DNA from 2 places in the Janibacter sp. CX7 genome. Region 1 is predicted to be linked to the other one. Evidence: predicted binding sites of a transcription regulator. Region 1 holds the regulator's gene; the other holds the start of a gene.
What was found. The regulator LexA, encoded in region 1, represses DNA repair genes until DNA is damaged. The targets are predictions, from matches to a motif close to TCGAACANNTGTTCGA.
Positions count from the first base shown of each region.

Region 2: a site for LexA is predicted at 1,840-1,855, ahead of NMQ01_RS01980 (HNH endonuclease signature motif containing protein). Genes of this name have one in related genera too.

Region 1 covers NZ_CP101464.1:1,145,799-1,150,789, forward strand. Annotated here, with positions in the region: gene NMQ01_RS05625 (ABC transporter ATP-binding protein) at 1-474, shown strand, start outside; gene NMQ01_RS05630 (LysR family transcriptional regulator) at 404-1,318, opposite strand; gene NMQ01_RS05635 (NAD-dependent protein deacetylase) at 1,360-2,220, shown strand; gene lexA (transcriptional repressor LexA) at 2,195-2,944, opposite strand; gene NMQ01_RS05645 (LysM peptidoglycan-binding domain-containing protein) at 3,149-3,535, shown strand; gene nrdR (transcriptional regulator NrdR) at 3,820-4,278, shown strand; gene NMQ01_RS05655 (vitamin B12-dependent ribonucleotide reductase) at 4,394-4,991, shown strand, end outside.
Region 2 covers NZ_CP101464.1:386,274-391,264, reverse strand. Annotated here, with positions in the region: gene NMQ01_RS01990 (MFS transporter) at 1-231, opposite strand, end outside; tRNA gene NMQ01_RS01985 (tRNA-Arg) at 292-363, shown strand; gene NMQ01_RS01980 (HNH endonuclease signature motif containing protein) at 378-1,814, opposite strand; gene NMQ01_RS01975 (Na+/H+ antiporter subunit A) at 2,006-4,825, shown strand; gene NMQ01_RS01970 (Na(+)/H(+) antiporter subunit C) at 4,822-4,991, shown strand, end outside.

The DNA.
Region 1 (4,991 bases):
CGCCGACGCCGGATCGGCCATGCTGCGGCCGGGGCCCGGCTCGAGCGTGGCCCGATCTCCCGGGCGGTGCGCTACCGCCGACCCGACCTCCCGGCGGAGGAGGGCACTTCGGCCCTGGCGGCAGTCGGTCTCGCGGAGCGGGTGGCTGCTCTCCCCGAGGGGGAGCGGACCTCCCTTCGTCGGGGTGGGGAGCCGCTCACCCGGCACGAGCGGGCCCGGCTGCACCTGGCGCGCGCCATGCTCGGCGAGCCGGCGCTGCTCCTGCTGGAGCACGTCGACGACGACCTGGGCACTCAGGGGAGAGCGCTGCTGCGCCGGCTGCTCGAGGACTACCCGGGCGTGGTGATCGTGGCCTCGGACCGGCCGCAGGAGATCCTCGCGCAGTGGCGCGACTGGACGGTGCCTACGCCGGCAGTGACGTCTCGGCCGCCGCGGTCAGCGCCTCGAGCGTCGTCGCCACTGCCGGCACCTTGAGCAGGTCCTCCGTCGTCACGACGTGGATCCGGCGCCGGGTCTGCGGGTCGAGGGGGCGGATGACGACGTCGTCGTTGGACGTCGCCGCCCGGATGAGGTCGGGGATCAGGGCGACGCCCAGACCGGCGGCGACGAAACCCTGGACGGCGACGTAGTCCTCGGTCTCGAAGGCGACCTTGGGCGCGAAGCCGGCGTCGTGGGCGATCTTGAGCAGGTGGCCCCGGCAGCGGGCGCAGCCGGCGATCCACTCGTCGTCGGTGAGGTCGGTCATCGAGACGACCTCGTGGTCGGCGAGCGGGTGGTGGCGCGGCAGGGCCACGCGCACCTCCTCGTCGAGCAGCGGGTGCACGACGAAGCCCTCGAGGTCCTCGCCCCGGGCCAGTTCGCTGCCGTCGTAGGAGAAGGCGACGGCGAGGTCGACCTCGCCGGCCCGCAGGGCCGCGAGCGACTCCGGCGGCTCGGCCTCGGTGAACTGCACGGACAGGTCGGGGTGCTCGGCGCGGACCGCCGCCAGGGCGCGGGGGACGAGCGTCACCGACGACGACGGGAAGGCCATGAGCCGCACCCGACCCGAGCGCAGCCCGGCGATCGCGGCGACCTCCTCCTCGGCGGCGTCGAGAGCGGCGAGCACGGGGGTGGCGTGGCGGGCGAGGACGGCGCCGGCCTCGGTGAGCCGAACGGAGCGACCGACCTTTTCGACGAGGACGGTGCCGGTGCGCTGCTCGAGGCGCTTGACCATCTGGGAGACCGCGGGCTGCGAGTAGCCGAGCGCGAGGGCAGCGGCGGTGAAGCTGCCCTCATCGGCGATGGCCCGCATCACGCGCAGCCCAGCGGCGTCGATCATGGGGCCCATCGTAGGTCGTCGCGCCGACCTAGGATCGAGGCATGCCAGACGACGTCGATCGGGTCGAGCAGATCGCGAGGGTGCTGCGCCATGGGCCGGCCCTCGTGCTCACCGGGGCCGGCATGTCGACCGAGAGCGGGATCCCCGACTACCGGGGCCCGGACGGGACGCGGCGAGTGACCCCGATGCACCTGTCGGAGTTCGTCGGGAGCAGCTCGGCGCGACAGCGCTACTGGGCGCGCAGCTTCGTCGGGTGGCGGCGGTTCCACGCGGCGCGGCCCAACGCCGCGCACCGTCTCGTGACCCGCCTGCAGGAGCTCGGGGCGGTGGGGCCGGTCATCACGCAGAACGTCGACGGCCTGCACCAGGCCGCCGGGACCCGCGACGTCGTCGAGCTGCACGGCAACCTCGTCGAGGTCGTCTGCCTGACCTGCGGGGCGCGCATCGACCGACCCACCCTCGATGCCCGGATGGCGGCGCAGAACCCCGGCTTCGACGTCGACAGCGACGAGATCCGGCCGGACGGCGACGTGCGGCTCGAGACCGTCGACGTCGAGCGCTTCGTCGCACCGGAGTGCGAGCGGTGCGGGACCGACATGCTCAAGCCGGACGTCGTCTTCTTCGGCGGAGCGGTCGCCAAGCCGCTCGTGCAGCACTGCTTCGACCTCGTCGACGCGGCGCCGAGCCTGCTCGTGCTCGGCAGCTCGCTGCAGGTGATGTCGGGGCTGCGCTTCGTGCGGCACGCCGCGAAGCGCGGGATCCCGGTCTCGCTCATCACCCGCGGTCCCACCCGCGGCGACGACCTCGTCGACCACCGCGTCGACGGGGAGCTGGGGGACTCCCTTCGCTCCCTCGTCGACCTCGCGGAGGTAGGCGTCAGAGACGCCGCAGCACCGCGGTGACCTTGCCGAGGATCGTCGCGTGGTCGCCGTCGATGGGGTCGAAGGCGGGGTTGTGGGGGAGCAGCCACACGTGGCCGTCCTTGCGCTTGAAGGTCTTGACCGTCGCCTCGTTGTCGAGCATCGCCGCGACGATGTCGCCGTTGTCCGCGCTCGGCTGCTGCCGCACGACGACCCAGTCGCCGTCGCAGATCGCGGCGTCGATCATCGAGTCACCGACGACCTTGAGCAGGAAGAGCGAGCCCTCGCCGACGATCTGCTTCGGCAGCGGGAAGACGTCGTCGACGACCTCCTCGGCGGTGATCGGGACGCCGGCGGCGATCTGACCCAGGACGGGCACGTAGCTCGCCTCGGGGCGCTCGTCGCCGGAGCCGGTCGGGTCGACGGGCTCGTCGTCGGGGCTCGCGCCGCCGCGCATGCCGGCCATGTCAGCGACCGACCCGGGGTCGGTCGGGGAGGGCTGGTCGTCGGGGGAGATGACCTCGATCGCGCGGGGGCGGTTGGGGTCGCGACGCAGGTAGCCCTTGCGCTCCAGGGAGGAGAGCTGGTGGGCGACCGAACTGGGGGAGGTGAGGCCCACGAGCTCGCCGATCTCGCGCAGGCTCGGCGGGTAGCCGCGGGTGGCGACGGCATTGCGGATCACCTCGAGCACCTTGCGCTGGCGCACGGTCAGCCCGTCGCCGGTGTCCCGCTGCGGGAGCTGGTGGATGTTGTCCTCGTCGCCCATCTCGACCCCTTCGTGCGTCCGCCGCGACACCGTTGTCGGTGGTCGCTGGTCAACTTCTCGCTGTGACCGACAGTAGGCCGATCGAACAGGCATTTCAAACATCTGTTCGAGCGTGTTGTTGATTTCCTTCGAACACCCGTGCTAGACATCGTACAGACGTTCTATCGAACACCGGTTCGACAGAGCCGCCACGAGGAGGACCGCATGACCGCTCTCACCGCCGCCCCCGCCCGCATCGACGTGCACCCGGCGCGCCCCGCGCGCTCGCGTCACCTCGTCTCCGTGCCCACCGGCGACGCCGTCCCGGAGCGTGCGACGACCTCCCTTCGCCTGACCCGTCGTGGGCGCCTGGCGATCACCGTGACCACCATGCTCGTCGCGAGCGTCGCCGGCGCCACGGTCGCCTTCGGCGGTCCGGCGACCACCCCGCAGCAGGTGACCGTCGAGCCGGGGCAGACCCTCGGGCAGATCGCCGAGGCCGAGCTCTCCCAGCTGCCCACCCGCGAGGCGGTCGCCCGCCTCCAGGTGACCAACGACCTGTCGACGAGCCACGTCCACGCGGGCCAGGTGCTCACCATCCCCGCGCCGTGAGGCGCCCCTGACACCCGGGCCCTTCGACCCGGCCCGGGCCAGCCATCGGCCGCCTCCGCAGCATGCGGGGGCGGCCGATGTGCCGTTCGTCGACGGTTCACGTGGGGGACTTGCGTCGAGGCTCACGGAGGGTTCTAATGGTCACTACATCTAGTGGTTACACGGTTGTCATTCGTCCACATCTAGTGCACAGGATGGGGCCAGTTCTCCACAGGTGATGGGGTTCCATCCCCAGACTCGTCCACCGCACCGTCCACAGGACGCACGAGCGAAGGGAGCACGGCGTGCACTGCCCGTTCTGCCGTCACACCGACTCCCGGGTCATCGACAGCCGCACGACGGAGGACGGCAGCGCCATCCGGCGCCGCCGTCAGTGCCCCGAGTGCAGCCGGCGCTTCACCACCCTGGAGAGCGCCAGCCTGACCGTCACCAAGCGCTCGGGTGCGGCCGAGCCCTTCAGCCGGGCCAAGGTGCTCGCCGGTGTCCGCAAGGCCTGCCAGGGCCGCCCGGTCACCGAGGACCAGCTCGCCATCCTCGCCCAGCGCGTGGAGGAGAGCATCCGCTCGCAGGGCAGCGCCGAGATCGACGCCCACGAGGTGGGCATGGCGATCCTGCCGCCGCTGCGCGAGCTCGACGAGGTCGCGTACCTGCGCTTCGCGTCGGTCTACCAGTCCTTCGACTCGCTCGAGGACTTCGAGACCGCCATCGAGCGCCTGCGCGCCGAGCACGCGACCGCCACCTAGAGACCCCCCGGGTGCCGCCAGCGAGTGGGCTGTCGGTACCCGGTGACACCGTTTGACACAGCACTCCACACCGACCAGCAGCAGACCGTCACCACACGGATCGAGGAGAAGCAGCATGACCGAGACCGCCGGCAAGTCCAGCGCCCGTCGCGGGTCCCGCACCAAGGGCCTGACGATCGAGCGCATCCACACGACCGAGGGCGTCCACCCCTACGACGAGGTCACCTGGGAGAAGCGTGACGTCGTCCAGCAGAACTGGAAGACCGGCGCGACGATCTTCGAGCAGCGTGGGGTCGAGTTCCCCGACTTCTGGTCGGTCAACGCCTCGACCATCGTCACGACGAAGTACTTCCGGGGTGCGGTCGGCTCCCCGGAGCGCGAGGCGGGCCTCAAGCAGCTCATCGACCGGGTCGTGCTCACCTACGTCAAGGCGGGCAAGGAGCACGGCTACTTCGCGACGGACACCGACGCGGAGATCTTCGAGCACGAGCTGACCTACGCGCTGCTGCACCAGATCTTCAGCTTCAACTCGCCCGTGTGGTTCAACGTCGGCACCGCGAGCCCGCAGCAGGTCAGCGCCTGCTTCATCCTCTCGGTCGACGACTCGATGGACTCGATCCTCAACTGGTACAAGGAAGAGGGCTTCATCTTCAAGGGCGGCTCCGGCGCCGGCCTCAACCTCTCCCGCATCCGCTCCTCCAAGGAGCTGCTGT
Region 2 (4,991 bases), 760 kb from region 1:
CAGGCCGGGGCGCCTCCCGTTCGCCGCCATGACCCGCGCGACGACGAGCGCCGCCAGCGCTCCGCCCAGGGTCTGGGCCGTCCCGCCCAGCCCGGCCCAGGTCTCGCTGCCCGAGATGTCGGCCGCGAGGAGCGCACCGACCGCGGCCCCCGCGCTCACCCCGACGCCGCCGAGGACCTGCGATCCGGCGAGGGTGGTGACGGTGCGCCGCTGCAGTGCCGGGATGCTCACCGAAGGGAGTATGACGCGTACCCTGTCCCGTGGCGTGGTCGCCTCACCGCACCGCGCCCGGCCTCCGTAGCTCAGGGGAAGAGCACTTCTCTCCTAAAGAAGGTGTCGCTGGTTCGAATCCAGCCGGGGGCGCCCAGCCCTCTCCCCTACGCAGCGTCGAGCAGGGCCTGCAGGTGGGCCTCGAGCAAGGACTCCGGTGGCCGGGGCCCGCGGCCCGGGCCGAGCAGGGGTGGCGCGAGGCAGCGGACATCACCAGCAGCCGGGGTCGACAGCCTCACCTCGTGCGGCCCACCACCGGGGTCGAGCCCGGTCGAGATGACCTCGGCGCGCCAGCCGGGGGCCTCCTTGTCGAGGTTGTGCCGCTGGCACAGGCCCATGCCGTTGGCCGCGGAGGTCTCGCCACCCCGGGCGACCGGGCGGACGTGGTCGACCTGCCGCACCGGCGCATCGCACCACGGCACCCGGCAGGTCGGGTCGCGCAGCTCGATCAGCCGCCGCAACCTCCCGCCGAAGACCCGCTGCCGCGAGTCGACGGCCACGAGGTCGCGCCCGTCGGGAGTCGTCCACAGACGCCGCAGCCACAGGGCCGTCTCGCCGTCGCCGTCGTCGCCCGTGTCGAGCAGGCGGAGCACGTGCTCACGGGCGAGGTCACCGGCGAGCGCGCCGTGGCCCGGCACCTCGACCTGGTCGTCGGCGTCGCCACCCGGGAGCACGACACCCTCGCGCATCACCAGCCCGATCTCGACCGGCTGCGGCTGACCGGGCGCCCGCCCAGAGAGCAGCTCGAGCGCGGTGTCGGCCATCCACGCGCCGCGACCTCGCTGGTCGGCTGCGCGGGCTGCGTCGCTCTCGGGGTCACCGGTCGCCACGTGCCGCGCCTGCTCGGCCGCGCGCAGCGCGACGTGCGCGCCGACGACGTCGACGAGCGGCCCGAGCACGGACAGCCAGGCCATCCCGTCGGGCGCCGGGCGGACCGACACGTGCCGCGACGCCGCGGCCCGGCGCCGCCGCTCGACGACCGACCCCTGGTCCAGGTCGACGCAGGCCCGGTGCGCGGCGGCCGCAAGCGCCCGCTCCCCCAGGTCACGCAGCCCACCGGCAAGCCGACGATCGGCCTCGCGCCGGTGGTCCGGCGACAGGCACGCGGTCTCGCGCACGACGATCGTCGCCCGCCACTCGCTGATCTCCCCGGCCGTCAGCGCGGCCATCGTGCCGGGCAGCTCGTGGACGAGGGCCCGCGCAGCCCCGACGTGCCGGTCGGCCTGACCCGGCGAGCAGCGGCGCGCCAGCGCCACCTCGCTGCGCGTGGCCCGGCGCCGCAGCGAAGCCTCGCGACGGGAGATCTCCTCGGCGGCGGCCATCTCGGCCACCCGCGCGTCACGCTCCTCGACGAAGCGTGCAGTGGCGCGGGCCTGCGCGGCGGAGGCGGCCCCCTTCGTCATCTCGAGGAGGGCGACGACCTCGAGCAGCTCGACGTCGGTCAGCCCGTCGACGCCGGTGGCGGACACCTCGGCGAGGACGGCGCGCAGGCGCCCCGGGACCGTGGTCCCACTGACCTGATCGGTGATCGACTGCTGTGTCATGGCGCCTCCCCTCGCCCCTCCAGTATCGAACATGTGTTCGAAGAGTTCAAGAGGGTGGGCCGAGATTTCTTCGGGAACATGCCGAGCCGGGCACCTACGGCACCGCGAGGACGCGCGTGCACCCCGGCCTCGGGGCGCCGGTCACCTGCCGTTAAACTGGACTCCCGTCCCCGGACCCGTGAGAGGCCCTCGTGACCCTGCTGCTGCTTGCGCACTTCGCGGCGGCAGCAGTTGCGCCCGGCCTCGCCAAGTTCCTCAACCGACGCGCCTTCCTCGTCCTGGCCCTCGTGCCCGCCGCGGCCTTCGCCTGGCTTCTCGCCCAGACCGGCGACGTGACCGCCGGCCGGTCGATCGTCGAGGGCATCGCCTGGGTCCCCTCGCTCGGCATGGACTTCGCACTGCGGCTCGGCACCCTCCAGTGGCTCCTCGGGCTGCTCGTCACCGGCGTCGGTGCCCTCGCCCTGCTCTACTGCGCCTGGTACTTCAAGCCCGACGACCCCAGCCTGTGGCGCTTCACGGGCGTCTTCACCGCCTTCGCGGGCGCCATGCTCGGCCTCGTCCTCGCCGACAACCTCCTGGCGCTCTACATCTTCTGGGAGCTGACGACGGTCTTCTCCTACACGCTCATCGGGCACAACCCGGTGCGCTCGGCCAACCGCCGCTCCGCCACCCAGGCCCTGCTCGTCACGACCTTCGGCGGCCTGGCGATGCTCATCGGCACGGTGATCATCGGCGAGACGAGCAGCTACACGATCAGCGAGATGCTCGCCTCGCCGCCCCCGGCCGGCGCCCTGACGACGACGGCCGCCCTCCTCGTCCTCGTCGGCGCCCTCACCAAGTCGGCGCAGGTGCCCTTCCACTTCTGGCTGCCCGGCGCCATGGCCGCCCCGACCCCGGTGAGCGCCTACCTGCACGCAGCCTCGATGGTCAAGGCCGGCATCTACCTCATCCTGCTGCTCGAGCCGATCTTCGCGGACGTGCCCGGGTGGCGTCCGGTCCTGCTCGTCCTCGGCCTGTGGACGATGATCCTCGGTGGCTGGCGCGCCCTGCGTCAGGACGACATCAAGCTCCTCCTCGCCTACGGCACGGTGAGCCAGCTGGGCTTCATGACCGTCCTCGCGGGCGTCGGCACCCAGGCCGCCGGGCTGGCCGCCCTGGCCCTCGTCCTCTCCCACGCCCTCTTCAAGTCGGTGCTCTTCTTCAGCGTCGGCATCATCGACAAAGGGACCGGCACCCGCGACCTGACGCAGCTGCACGGCCTCGGGCGCACCGCACCGGTCCTCGCCGCGGCCGCGACCCTGTCCGCCGCCTCGATGGCCGGCCTGCCGCCGCTCGTCGGCTTCGTCGCCAAGGAGTCGGCGCTCACCGCCGTCATCGAGTCCGCCCACGGCCCCCTGTCGACGACCACCGGCTGGCTGGCCGTCGCCGGCCTCGTCACCGGGTCCGTGCTCACGGTCGCCTACTCCGCGCGGTTCGTCTGGGGTGCCTTCGCGACGAAGGGGGCGACCGGCGCCGCCCCGAGCCCCACCCCCTTCGCCGCACCCCACGCGCTGCTCATCGCGCCGGTCCTGCTGTCGCTCACGACCCTGGCGTCCGGCTTCTTCGGTGACCTGCTCACCGAGCTCTTCCACCCCTACACCGAGACGCTGCCGGGCGCCGAGCCCGAGCACCTCGCGCTGTGGCACGGCCTCACCCCGGCCCTCGGGCTGACCGTCGTGGCCATCGTCGCCGGCCTCCTGCTCTTCGTGGGGCGGGCCCCCTTCGCCCGGGTCCAGGCCGCGCTGCCCGAGGTGGTCAACGCCGAGCGCGTCTACCAGCGCTTCATGAAGGCCCTCGACCGCTTCGCCGTCGAGGTCACCGCCCTCGCCCAGGGCGGCTCGCTGCCGACCTACCTCGGCACGATCTTCCTCGTCGTCATCCTCCTGCCGGGCGTCGTCGCCGCCACCGCCCTGCCCGGCACCGAGGTGCGGCTGTGGGACACCTTCAGCCAGGCGGCCGTCGGGCTCTTCGTCATCGCCGCGGCGATCCTCGCCGTGCGCGGCCGCAACCGCCTCCAGTCGGTGATGTTCGTCGGCCTCACCGGCTACGGGCTCGCGCTGCTCTTCCACCTGCACGGGGCGCCCGACCTCGCCCTGACCCAGGTGCTCGTCGAGACCTTCTCCCTCGTGCTCTTCGTCCTCGTGCTGCGCATGCTCCCGCAGGACTTCCGCCGCCGTCCCCGCTCCGGCCGCCGCTCGCGCCGCCGGCTGTGGCGCCTCGCCCTCGCCGGGACCATGGGCGCGGCGATCTCCACCCTCACGGTCGTCGCGGCCAATGCCCGCATCCACGAGCCGATCAGCAAGGCCTTCCCCGAGCAGGCCTACGACTTCGGCCACGGACAAAATGTCGTCAACGTGACCCTCGTCGACATCCGCGCCTGGGACACCCTCGGCGAGATCTCGGTCCTCGTCGCGGCCGCGACCGGCATCGCCAGCCTGGTCTTCGTGCGCACCCAGGACGTCGAGCGCTCGTGGACCCGCCGGCGCAACCAGGGCCCGGTCACCGCGTCGATCCCCCGCGAGCGCCGCTCGGTCATCCTCGAGACCGCCACCCGGCTGGTCTTCCACGTGATGATCGCGCTCTCGCTCTACCTCCTCTTCTCCGGGCACAACCAGCCCGGCGGTGGCTTCGCCGGTGGCCTCGTCCTCGGTCTGGCGCTGCTCGTGCGCTACCTCGCCGGCGGTCGCGCCGAGCTCGACCGCGCCGCCCCGGTGAGCGCCGGTCTCGTCCTCGGGGCCGGTCTGGCCGTCGCGGCGATCTCCGCGCTCGCGCCGCTCGCCTTCGGCGGCACCGTCCTGCAGTCGGCGGTCGTCGAGTTCGACGTCCCCGTCTGGGGCCACGTCAAGCTCGTCACCGCGATGTTCTTCGACATCGGCGTCTACCTCATCGTCATCGGGCTCGCGCTCGACGTCGTCCGCTCGCTCGGTGCGGGTGTCGACAAGCAGGCCGAAGAGGACGGGGCCATCGCATGAACGCCGTCGCCCCCAACCTCAGCCTCGTCGTCGTCGCCGGCTTCCTCATCGCGACCGGCGTCTACCTGCTCCTCGAGCGAGCGCTCACCCGCCTGCTCCTCGGCATCGTCCTCGCGTCCAACGGCGTCGCCACGCTCTACCTCGTCGTCTCCGGACCGGCGAAGGG